3 regions of the Streptomyces litchfieldiae genome follow, and region 1 is predicted to be linked to each of the others. Evidence: predicted binding sites of a transcription regulator. Region 1 holds the regulator's gene; each other region holds the start of a gene.

Evidence for each region. Region 1 encodes HrcA, which represses chaperone genes, less so after heat shock. Its sites were predicted from a motif close to TTNGCACTCNGNNNNNCNGAGTGCNAA; they were not measured.
Region 2: groES (co-chaperone GroES) is a predicted target of HrcA. The motif match lies at 1,894-1,920, and genes of this name have one in related genera.
Region 3: groL (chaperonin GroEL) is a predicted target of HrcA. The motif match lies at 1,617-1,643, and genes of this name have one in related genera.

Annotation. Positions count from the first base shown of each region.
Region 1 covers NZ_JAVREL010000013.1:192,361-195,632, forward strand. The annotation lists gene RM590_RS22185 (16S rRNA (uracil(1498)-N(3))-methyltransferase) at 1-156, opposite strand, end outside; gene dnaJ (molecular chaperone DnaJ) at 196-1,329, opposite strand; gene hrcA (heat-inducible transcriptional repressor HrcA) at 1,330-2,346, opposite strand; gene RM590_RS22200 (MBL fold metallo-hydrolase) at 2,499-3,212, shown strand; gene RM590_RS22205 (DUF3097 domain-containing protein) at 3,226-3,272, shown strand, end outside.
Region 2 covers NZ_JAVREL010000018.1:110,827-114,098, reverse strand. The annotation lists gene groL (chaperonin GroEL) at 1-1,342, opposite strand, end outside; gene groES (co-chaperone GroES) at 1,436-1,744, opposite strand; gene RM590_RS26640 (polysaccharide deacetylase family protein) at 2,019-2,990, opposite strand; gene RM590_RS26635 (class I SAM-dependent methyltransferase) at 3,097-3,272, shown strand, end outside.
Region 3 covers NZ_JAVREL010000005.1:248,830-252,101, forward strand. The annotation lists gene groL (chaperonin GroEL) at 1-1,455, opposite strand, end outside; gene RM590_RS11850 (cold-shock protein) at 1,741-1,944, opposite strand; gene RM590_RS11855 (MoaD/ThiS family protein) at 2,379-2,654, opposite strand; gene thrC (threonine synthase) at 2,651-3,272, opposite strand, start outside.

The DNA of each region.
Region 1 (3,272 bases):
GCCGACGCCCTCGCCATCGGTGAGGACCAGCGCCTCGCCCACCCGCAGCCGGCGCACCGAGACGGCGTGCCGCCCCTCGGGGCCGGTCAGCCGCAGGGTGGTGCCGGGCCGCGCGCCCGTCAGCGACTCGCACACGAAGACAGGCGCGGTGGCCATGGTGATGTCGTTCCGCTCGTTCCGCTCGCTGCGCTCGTTCTAACGGCCGTTGAAGGCGTCCTTCAGGCGGGAGAACAGCCCCTGCTGCCCCGGCTGGAACTGGCCCATCGGCCGCTCCTCGCCGCGCAGCTCCGACAGGCGGCGCAGCAGCTCCTCCTGCTCCGGGTCCAGCTTCTGCGGGGTCTGCACCTCGACGTGCACGACGAGGTCGCCCCGGCCGTTGCTGCGCAGGTGCGAGACGCCGCGGCCATGCAGGGGGATCGACTGGCCGGACTGGGTGCCGGGCCGGATGTCGACCTCCTCCATGCCGTCCAGCGTCTCCAGCGGCACCTTGGTGCCGAGCGCGGCGGCCGTCATGGGGATGGTGACCGTGCAGTGCAGGTCGTCCCCGCGGCGCTGGAACACCGGGTGCGGCTGCTCGCGGATCTCCACGTAGAGGTCGCCGGCCGGGCCGCCGCCGGGGCCGACCTCGCCCTCGCCGGCGAGCTGGATCCGGGTGCCGTTGTCCACGCCGGCGGGGATCTTCACCGTCAGCGTGCGCCGGGTGCGGACCCGGCCGTCGCCCGCGCACTCCGGGCACGGGGTCGGCACCACGGTGCCGAAGCCCTGGCACTGCGGGCAGGGCCGGGAGGTCATGACCTGACCCAGGAACGAGCGCGTGACCTGGGAGACCTCGCCGCGGCCGCGGCACATGTCACAGGTCTGCGCGGAGGTGCCGGGGGCCGCGCCCTCGCCGTTGCACGTGGTGCAGACGGTGGCGGTGTCGACCTGGATCTCCTTGGTGGTGCCGAACGCGGCCTCGTTGAGGTCGATCTCCAGGCGGATCATGGCGTCCTGGCCGCGCCGCGTGCGCGACTTCGGGCCGCGCTGCGAGGCGGTCCCGAAGAAGGCGTCCATGATGTCCGAGAAGTTCCCGAAGCCGGCGCCGAAGCCGGCGCCCGGGCCCGCCGAGGCGCCGCCCATCGGGTCGCCGCCCAAGTCGTACATCTGCTTCTTCTGCGGGTCGGAGAGCACCTCGTAGGCGGTGTTGATCTCCTTGAACCGCTCCTGGGTCTTCGGGTCCGGGTTCACGTCCGGGTGCAGCTCGCGCGCCAGCCTGCGAAAGGCCTTCTTGATCTCCTCCTGCGAGGCATCGCGCTGCACGCCAAGGATCGCGTAGTAGTCCGCCGCCACTTAGTTCTCCGCGAGGATCTGTCCGACGTACCGTGCCACTGCGCGCACCGCTCCCATCGTTCCGGGGTAGTCCATGCGGGTCGGTCCGACCACGCCGAGCTTCGCGACCGCCTCGTCTCCTGAACCGTAGCCGACGGAGACGACCGATGTGGATGTCAGGCCCTCGTGAGCGTTCTCATGACCGATGCGCACGGTCATGCCCGAGTCCTTGGCCTCCCCCAGCAGCTTGAGCAGCACCACCTGCTCCTCCAGCGCCTCCAGCACCGGGCGGATGGTGAGGGGGAAGTCCTGTCCGAAACGCGTGAGATTCGCGGTGCCGCCGATCATCAGCCGCTCCTCGGTCTCCTCGACCAGGGTCTCCAGGAGCGTGGACAGCACCGTCGAGACGGTGCCCCGCTCCTCCAGGTCGAACGACTCCGGGAGGTCCGCCACCAGGCCGGGCACCTCGGAGAAGCGCTGGCCGACGATGCGGCTGTTGAGCCGGGCGCGCAGGTCGGCGAGCGAGGTCTCGCCGAACGGCGCCGGGCAGTCGACGACGCGCTGCTCGACACGCCCAGTGTCCGTGATCAGCACGAGCATCAGCCGGGCCGGGGCCAGCGACAGCAGCTCGACGTGCCGGACGGTGGAGCGGCTGAGCGAGGGGTACTGCACAACGGCGACCTGCCGCGTGAGCTGGGCGAGCAGGCGGACCGTGCGGCCCACGACGTCGTCGAGGTCGACGGCGCCGTCCAGGAAGTTCTGAATGGCACGGCGCTCGGGGGCCGACAGCGGCTTGACATCGGCGAGCTTGTCGACGAAGAGCCGGTAGCCCTTGTCGGTCGGCACCCGCCCGGCGCTGGTGTGCGGCTGGGCGATGTACCCCTCCTCCTCCAGCGCGGCCATGTCGTTGCGCACGGTGGCCGGCGACACCTGGAGGTTGTGCCGCTCGGTCAGCGCCTTGGAGCCGACCGGCTCCTCGGTGCCGACATAGTCCTGGACGATGGCTCGCAACACTTCCAGCCTGCGCTCACTGAGCATGTCGCACACCTCCCGTCCGGCTGTCCTACCTGGCTGCCGCCCTGGCACTCCTTCCTGGCGAGTGCCAAGCCCTGCTCCAGTGTACGGCCGGGTAGTACGACCAGGGAACGAGCGGCCGGAGAGAACCTACCCACCGCCGCTAAGGTCACGGCATGGCAAGTGCTTGGGAGGAGCTGGGCCCCGGAACGGTCCGCCGGCGGCTGCCCGGCTGGGACGAGACGCTGGGGGCGGTCGCCGGGCCCGACGGGGTGCTGCTGGTGGACGCCGGGCCGTCCCGGTCGGCCGGTGGGGAGGCCGCGCGGGAGCTGGCCGGGCTCCTCGGCCGGCCGGTGACCCGGGTGGTGATCACGCACCCGCACTTCGACCATGTGCTGGGCCTGGCCGCCTTGCCGGACGCGGAGGCGTACGGCGGCGAGGGGCTGGCCGGGTTCCTGGCGGCCGGGGGCCGCGCGGAGGTGGGCCGGGACGCCGAGCGGTACGGGCTGGAGAGCGGGTCGGCGGACGCCGCCGCCCTGCCGGAGTCCTGGCACGAGGTGCCGGCCGGGGGAACGCTGGACGTGGACCTGGGCGGCGGGCGGCGGGCCGTTCTCATCGGCCTGGGCGCGGCGCACTCGGGGCACGATGTCGCCGTGCTGGTCCCGGGTCCGGTCCCGGTGATGTTCTGCGGGGACCTGGTCGAGGAGTCCGGGCAGCCGCAGGCAGGGCCGGACGCCGAGCCGGAACGCTGGCCGGCCGCCCTGGACCGGCTGCTGGAGCTGGGCGGCCCCGGCGCGCGGTACGTGCCGGGCCATGGCGCGGTGGTGGACGCGGCGTTCGTGCGGGCCCAACGCGCGGCGCTGGCCCGTCGCTTCGGCGTCGCGCCGTGATCGAATGAGGGGCATGCGCAGCAGACAGTACGGTCCCGATCTGACGCCGCCGTGGAAGCG
Region 2 (3,272 bases), on a different contig from region 1:
CGGCGGCGCGGCGGACGATCGCCACGCCGGTGGCCTCGTCGCCGGTCTTGCCGAGGTCGTCGGCCAGCACCTTGGAGGAGTGGACCAGGGAGGCGCCGCCGCCGGGGACGATGCCCTCCTCGACCGCCGCGCGGGTGGCCGAGATGGCGTCCTCCAGACGGTGCTTCTTCTCCTTCAGCTCCACCTCGGTGGCGGCGCCGACGCGGATGACGCACACGCCGCCGGCCAGCTTGGCCAGCCGCTCCTGGAGCTTCTCGCGGTCCCAGTCGGAGTCGGTGGTCTCGATCTCGGCGCGGATCTGGGCGACCCGGGCCTCGATGTCGGCCGACTGGCCGGCGCCGTCGACGATGGTGGTGTCGTCCTTGGTGACCGTCACGCGGCGGGCGGTGCCCAGCACGTCCAGGCCGACCTGGTCGAGCTTGAGGCCGACCTCCTCGGAGATCACGGTGCCGCCGGTGAGGGTGGCCATGTCGCCGAGCATCGCCTTGCGGCGGTCGCCGAAGCCGGGGGCCTTGACGGCCACCGAGTTGAACGTGCCGCGGATCTTGTTGACGACGAGGGTGGACAGCGCCTCGCCCTCGACGTCCTCGGCGATGATCAGCAGCGGGCGGGAGCCGCCGGACTGCATGATCTTCTCCAGCAGCGGGAGCAGGTCCTGGATGGAGGAGATCTTGCCCTGGTGGATCAGGATGTAGGGGTCGTCGAGGACGGCCTCCATGCGCTCCTGGTCCGTGACCATGTAGTGCGACAGGTAGCCCTTGTCGAACGCCATGCCCTCGGTGAAGTCCAGCTCCAGGCCGAAGGTCTGGGACTCCTCGACGGTGATCACACCGTCCTTGCCGACCTTGTCCATGGCCTCCGCGATCAGCTCGCCGACCTGCTTGTCCTGGGCGGACAGGGCGGCGACCGCGGCGATGTCCTCCTTGGAGTCGATCGGCCGGGCGCTGGCGCGCAGGTCTTCGGCGACGGCCTCGACCGCGGCGTCGATGCCCCGCTTCAGCCCGGACGGCGAAGCACCGGCGGCGACGTTGCGCAGCCCCTCGCGGACGAGGGCCTGGGCCAGCACGGTGGCGGTGGTGGTGCCGTCACCGGCGATGTCGTTGGTCTTGGTCGCCACCTCCTTCACGAGCTGGGCGCCCAGGTTCTCGTACGGGTCCTCCGCCTCGACCTCGCGGGCGATGGTGACGCCGTCGTTGGTGATGGTGGGCGCGCCGAACTTCTTGTCGATGACGACGTTCCGGCCCTTGGGACCGATGGTCACCTTGACCGCGTCGGCGAGCTGGTTGACGCCGCGTTCGAGGGCGCGGCGGGCGTCCTCGTCGAATTTCAGGATCTTCGCCATGGGTGTGGATGTCCTTGTGTTCTTCGGAGACGAAACCGCGCCCCGGGCGCCCGCCGATCTCGGATCAGTCGCGGGGCCCGGGGCGCGGTGCGATCACTTCTCGATGATCGCCAGCACGTCGCGGGCGGAGAGGACGAGGTACTCCTCGTTGTTGTACTTGACCTCGGTGCCGCCGTACTTGCTGTACAGCACGATGTCGCCGACCTTGACGTCGAGCGGCAGGCGGTTGCCGTCCTCGAAGCGGCCCGGGCCCACGGCCAGGACGGTGCCCTCCTGGGGCTTCTCCTTGGCGGTGTCCGGAATGACCAGTCCGGAGGCCGTGGTCTGCTCGGCCTCCAGCGGCTGGATCACGATGCGGTCCTCGAGCGGCTTGATGGCAACCTTGGAGCTGACGGTCGTCACGATCCGACCTCCCCCTTCGGAGATCTCACGGGGTTTTCAATGGCTGGATGGCGACGTGGTGGACCCGTCGTCGCGGGTGCCGGATCCGCCTGTCGCGCGATGGTTGGCACTCGTCCATGGAGAGTGCCAACATCGACACTATGCGGCGCTTAGCACTCAGTCAACTAGAGTGCCAGTCGCCCGCCGCGCGCCGGAGCCGGGGGAACGCGCGAGCCGGCGGGAACGCGCCCCCGCCCAGGGCACGTTGCCCACTCCGGGGCTCACGGGCGCGAGTTCACACGTAATCCTCCAGGCGAGCGATGGCGAACCCCTGTTCGGTAACGGTGTTGAGCACCCGGCGCAGCATGCCGATCATGTCACCGTCCCACTCCTCCTTGCCCCGGAAGTGGGTGAGGATGATGTCGCCGGGGTGGAACTTCCGGTCGGCGCGCCCGTACGCGATCCGGTCCGGGAACGCCTCCTCGGCCCACAGCGGCACCACGCGCACGCCGCAGGAGGCCGCCGCGCGCAGCGTATCGCGGTCGTAGGCGCCGTAGGGGGGCCGGAACATCTCCGGCCGCTCGCCGATCTCCTTCTCCAGCGTGTCCTGCTGGCGGCAGATCTCGGTGCGCTGCTGGGCGTAGGTGAGCTTCGGCATCTCCCGGTGGTTGACCGAGTGGTTCTGAATGGCGGAGCCGTAGCGGTGGGCCTTGCGGAAGTAGCCGTAGTCGTCGCGGGCGACGTAGTCGGCGAGGAAGCTGCTGTAGGGCACGTCGAGTTCGCGCAGCATCTCCAGCATCCGGGGGTCCTTCTCCGAGCCGTCGTCGATCGTGAGGAAGACGACCTTCTTGTCGGTGGGCACCGAGACGATGACGGGCGGCAGCCCGGCCCCGGAGATGTGGCCCGGCTCGGTGGTCAGCTTCGGCTTCTTCTCCGGCGGCGCGGGCGCGCGCAGCGGAACGCGGCGCAGGCCCCACCGTTTGGCCGCGGCGACGCGGCGCGCCTCGGCCTTCTCCAGGCGCTCGGCGTAGGCGGCCCGCGCCTCCGCGACGGCCCGCGCCTGGCCGTGCCGCGGTGCGCCGAGGAAGCCGACGGAGGCGAGGAGCGCGCTGTCGCCGGTGCCGGGCGGGTTGGCGTCCGCGGTGACCGGCGTCCCCGGGCTCCGGGCGCCGCCAGGCAGGAGGTGCGGGGGGAGCCCGGCGCCCGAGCAGACGAGGGCGAGCATCGTCGCGCCGCCGAGCGCGGTGCACCGCCGCACCCTCCTCATGAACCGGCAGTCTTTTTGTACTACTTGTCCGATAATCCCCATGGCTCGGAATGGTGGCACTCCCCTGCCCCGAACTCCCGCGCGCCGTTCCGGACCGGCGGGGAGAATGACCCGTGTGGCCGCAACCGACCTCGACGCCTTCCGCGCCCTGCTGACCGAGCCGGGCCGCCGGCTGCTGGCCGAGCTGCGCGACCTGCCGCCCGCCGGCGAGCTGGCCGCCGCCACCCGGCTGCGCCGCGACCACCCGCCGAAGCTGGTCGCGGCGGCGATCGGCCAGGCCCG
Region 3 (3,272 bases), on a different contig from region 1:
CATGTCGACGTACTCACCGGTCGCGGCGTTCAGGCCGTGACCCGGGGTGAGGTTCCGCACCTTCTCGACCACGACGCCGCCCTCGAGGCCGGCGTTGACCGCGATCTGCTTCAGCGGGGCCTCCAGGGCCAGCCGCACCGCGGCGGCACCCGTGGCCTCGTCGCCCTCCAGCTCCAGCTTGTCGAAGACGCTGGACGCCTGGAGCAGGGCCACGCCACCACCGGCGACGATGCCCTCCTCGACGGCGGCCTTGGCGTTGCGCACCGCGTCCTCGATGCGGTGCTTGCGCTCCTTCAGCTCCACCTCGGTGGCGGCACCGGCCTTGATGACGGCCACGCCGCCGGCCAGCTTCGCGAGGCGCTCCTGGAGCTTCTCGCGGTCGTAGTCCGAGTCGGAGGCCTCGATCTCGGCGCGGATCTGGTTGACCCGGCCCTGGACCTGGTCGCTGTCGCCCGCACCGTCGACGATGGTCGTCTCGTCCTTGGTGATGACGACCTTGCGGGCCCGGCCCAGCAGGTCGAGGGTCGCGTTCTCCAGCTTGAGGCCGACCTCCTCGGAGATGACCTGGCCGCCGGTGAGGATCGCGATGTCACCCAGCATCGCCTTGCGGCGGTCGCCGAAGCCCGGGGCCTTGACGGCGACGGACTTGAAGGTGCCACGGATCTTGTTGACGACGAGGGTGGACAGCGCCTCGCCCTCCACGTCCTCGGCGATGATCAGCAGCGGCTTGCCCGACTGCATGACCTTCTCCAGCAGCGGAAGGAGGTCCTTCACGTTGCTGACCTTGGAGTTGACGATGAGGATGTACGGGTCCTCGAGCTCGGCCTCCATGCGCTCCATGTCGGTCGCGAAGTACGCCGAGATGTAGCCCTTGTCGAAGCGCATGCCCTCGGTGAGCTCCAGCTCCAGCCCGAAGGTCTGCGACTCCTCGACGGTGATGACGCCTTCCTTGCCGACCTTGTCCATGGCCTCGGCGATCAGCTCGCCGATCTGGGTGTCACCGGCGGAGATGGAGGCGGTGGAGGCGATCTGCTCCTTGGTCTCGACCTCCTTGGCCTGGTTCAGCAGGGCCTCGGAGACCTTCTCGACCGCGGCCTCGATGCCCCGCTTGAGGGCCATCGGGTTGGCGCCGGCGGCCACGTTGCGCAGGCCCTCGCGGACCAGCGCCTGCGCCAGCACGGTCGCCGTGGTCGTGCCGTCACCGGCCACGTCGTCCGTCTTCTTGGCTACTTCCTTGACGAGCTCGGCGCCGATCTTCTCGTAGGAGTCCTCGAGCTCGATCTCCTTGGCGATCGACACACCGTCGTTGGTGATCGTGGGGGCGCCCCACTTCTTCTCCAGCACGACATTCCGGCCCTTGGGGCCGAGCGTGACCTTGACGGCGTCAGCGAGCTGGTTCATCCCGCGCTCAAGGCCGCGCCGCGCCTCCTCGTTGAACGCGATGATCTTGGCCATGTGAAGTGGTCCTCCCAGGACTGGGGTGGATTGCTCCGGACCGCGCTGGCGCCCGCGACGGACGGCCCCGGGACCCGGCGGCTCCTTGCTCCGCCGGCCTCGTGACCTCACCGAACCGGTCCTTGCTGTCACTCTCACCTTCAGAGTGCTAACGCCCATGATTAGCACTCTGGCCATGAGAGTGCAAGCAGACAGGGGCGGCGCCGGCGCGGAACCGGGCACGCGTCAGGGCTCGCACCCGGCTGGGTGCGAGCCCTGTTCGGAGGTCGCGGTGCGGTCGGCGATTCAGGCGCTCACTCGGACCATGTCGGCCTGTGGACCCTTCTGTCCCTGCGAGATCTCGAACTCGACCCGCTGTCCCTCTTCCAGAGTGCGGTAGCCGTCCATCTGAATCGCGCTGTAGTGGACGAACACGTCCGCACCACCGTCTACCGCGATGAAGCCGTAGCCCTTCTCCGCGTTGAACCACTTGACGGTGCCCTGAGCCATTCCTAACTCCCCATTTTGCTGGCCCTTTCACGAGACCGCACTTCGCGGACCCGGGTCAGACCTCTCAGACCCCACCCCCGGGCGGTCGGGGGGTGTGCGCCGGAACGCGTCGACCGCCGCTGAATGTATCTGGACGGACGCCCAGTGCAACAGGCCATTCGGCAGAGAATTCTTGACGGATCAGAACGGGCAAATACCGCACAAGAGTAGAAAGTTGAATGTTTCTCCGCACCCCAAAAGTGCCAACCCGACAATTGGTGCACCGATTCGGCGCATATTCTTGGCGGCAAGTGTCGTGAATTCACATGCGGAGCACACTGCTGAACGCCGGGGAAACGCTCATGCTGAAGGGGACACGCTCACTCTAGCGCCCGGGAACGCGCGGCCGCCCCGAACCCGAGAAGGCGCGGGGCGGTCGTAACGGAAACGGAATGTCAGCCTCCGGCGACCGCCGGGATGATCGAGACGCCGGCGCCGTCGGGCGTCGCAGTGCCCAGCCCATCGGCGAAACGGACGTCGTCGTCGTTCACGTAAACGTTCACGAAACGGCGCAGCCTGCCCTCGTCGTCCAGCACCCGCGCGGAGATGCCCTGGTGGTTCCGCTCCAGGTCGGCCAGCACCTCGGCGAGCGTCCCGCCCTCGGCGGAGACCTCGGCCTGACCGCCGGTGTAGGTACGGAGGATGGTCGGGATTCGGACAGTAACGCTCATGATGCGAGGCCAGCCTCTCGGAACGAGTCCAGGTTCGGACGGATGATCGCGGACGGACCGGTGGTCGGTTCCACCGCGTCCAGGGTCTTGAGGCCGTCGCCGGTGTTCAGGACGACCGTGGTCAGCGTGGGGTCGAGCACGCCGGCCTCGATCAGCTTGCGGGTCACCCCCACGGTCACCCCGCCCGCGGTCTCGGCGAAGATCCCCTCGGTGCGGGCGAGCAGCTTGATGGCGTCCACGACCTGCTCGTCCGACACGTCCTCGACCGCGCCGCCGGTGCGCCGCGCGATGTCCAGCACATAGGGGCCGTCGGCCGGGTTCCCGATGGCCAGCGACTTGGCGATGGTCTCGGGGCGCACCGGCCGGACCACGTCGTGGCCGGCCTTGTACGCCTGCGCCACGGGCGAGCAGCCGGTCGCCTGGGCGCCGAAGATCTTGTAGGGGCGGTCCTCGACCAGACCGGTCGCGATCAGCTCCTTCAGCCCCTTGTCGATCTTGGTGAGCTGGGAGCCGGAGGCGATCGGGACGACGAGCTGGTCCGGCAGCCGCCAGCCGAGCTGCTCGCAGATCTCGTAGGCCAGCGTCTTGGAGCCCTCCGCGTAGTACGGGCGGAGGTTC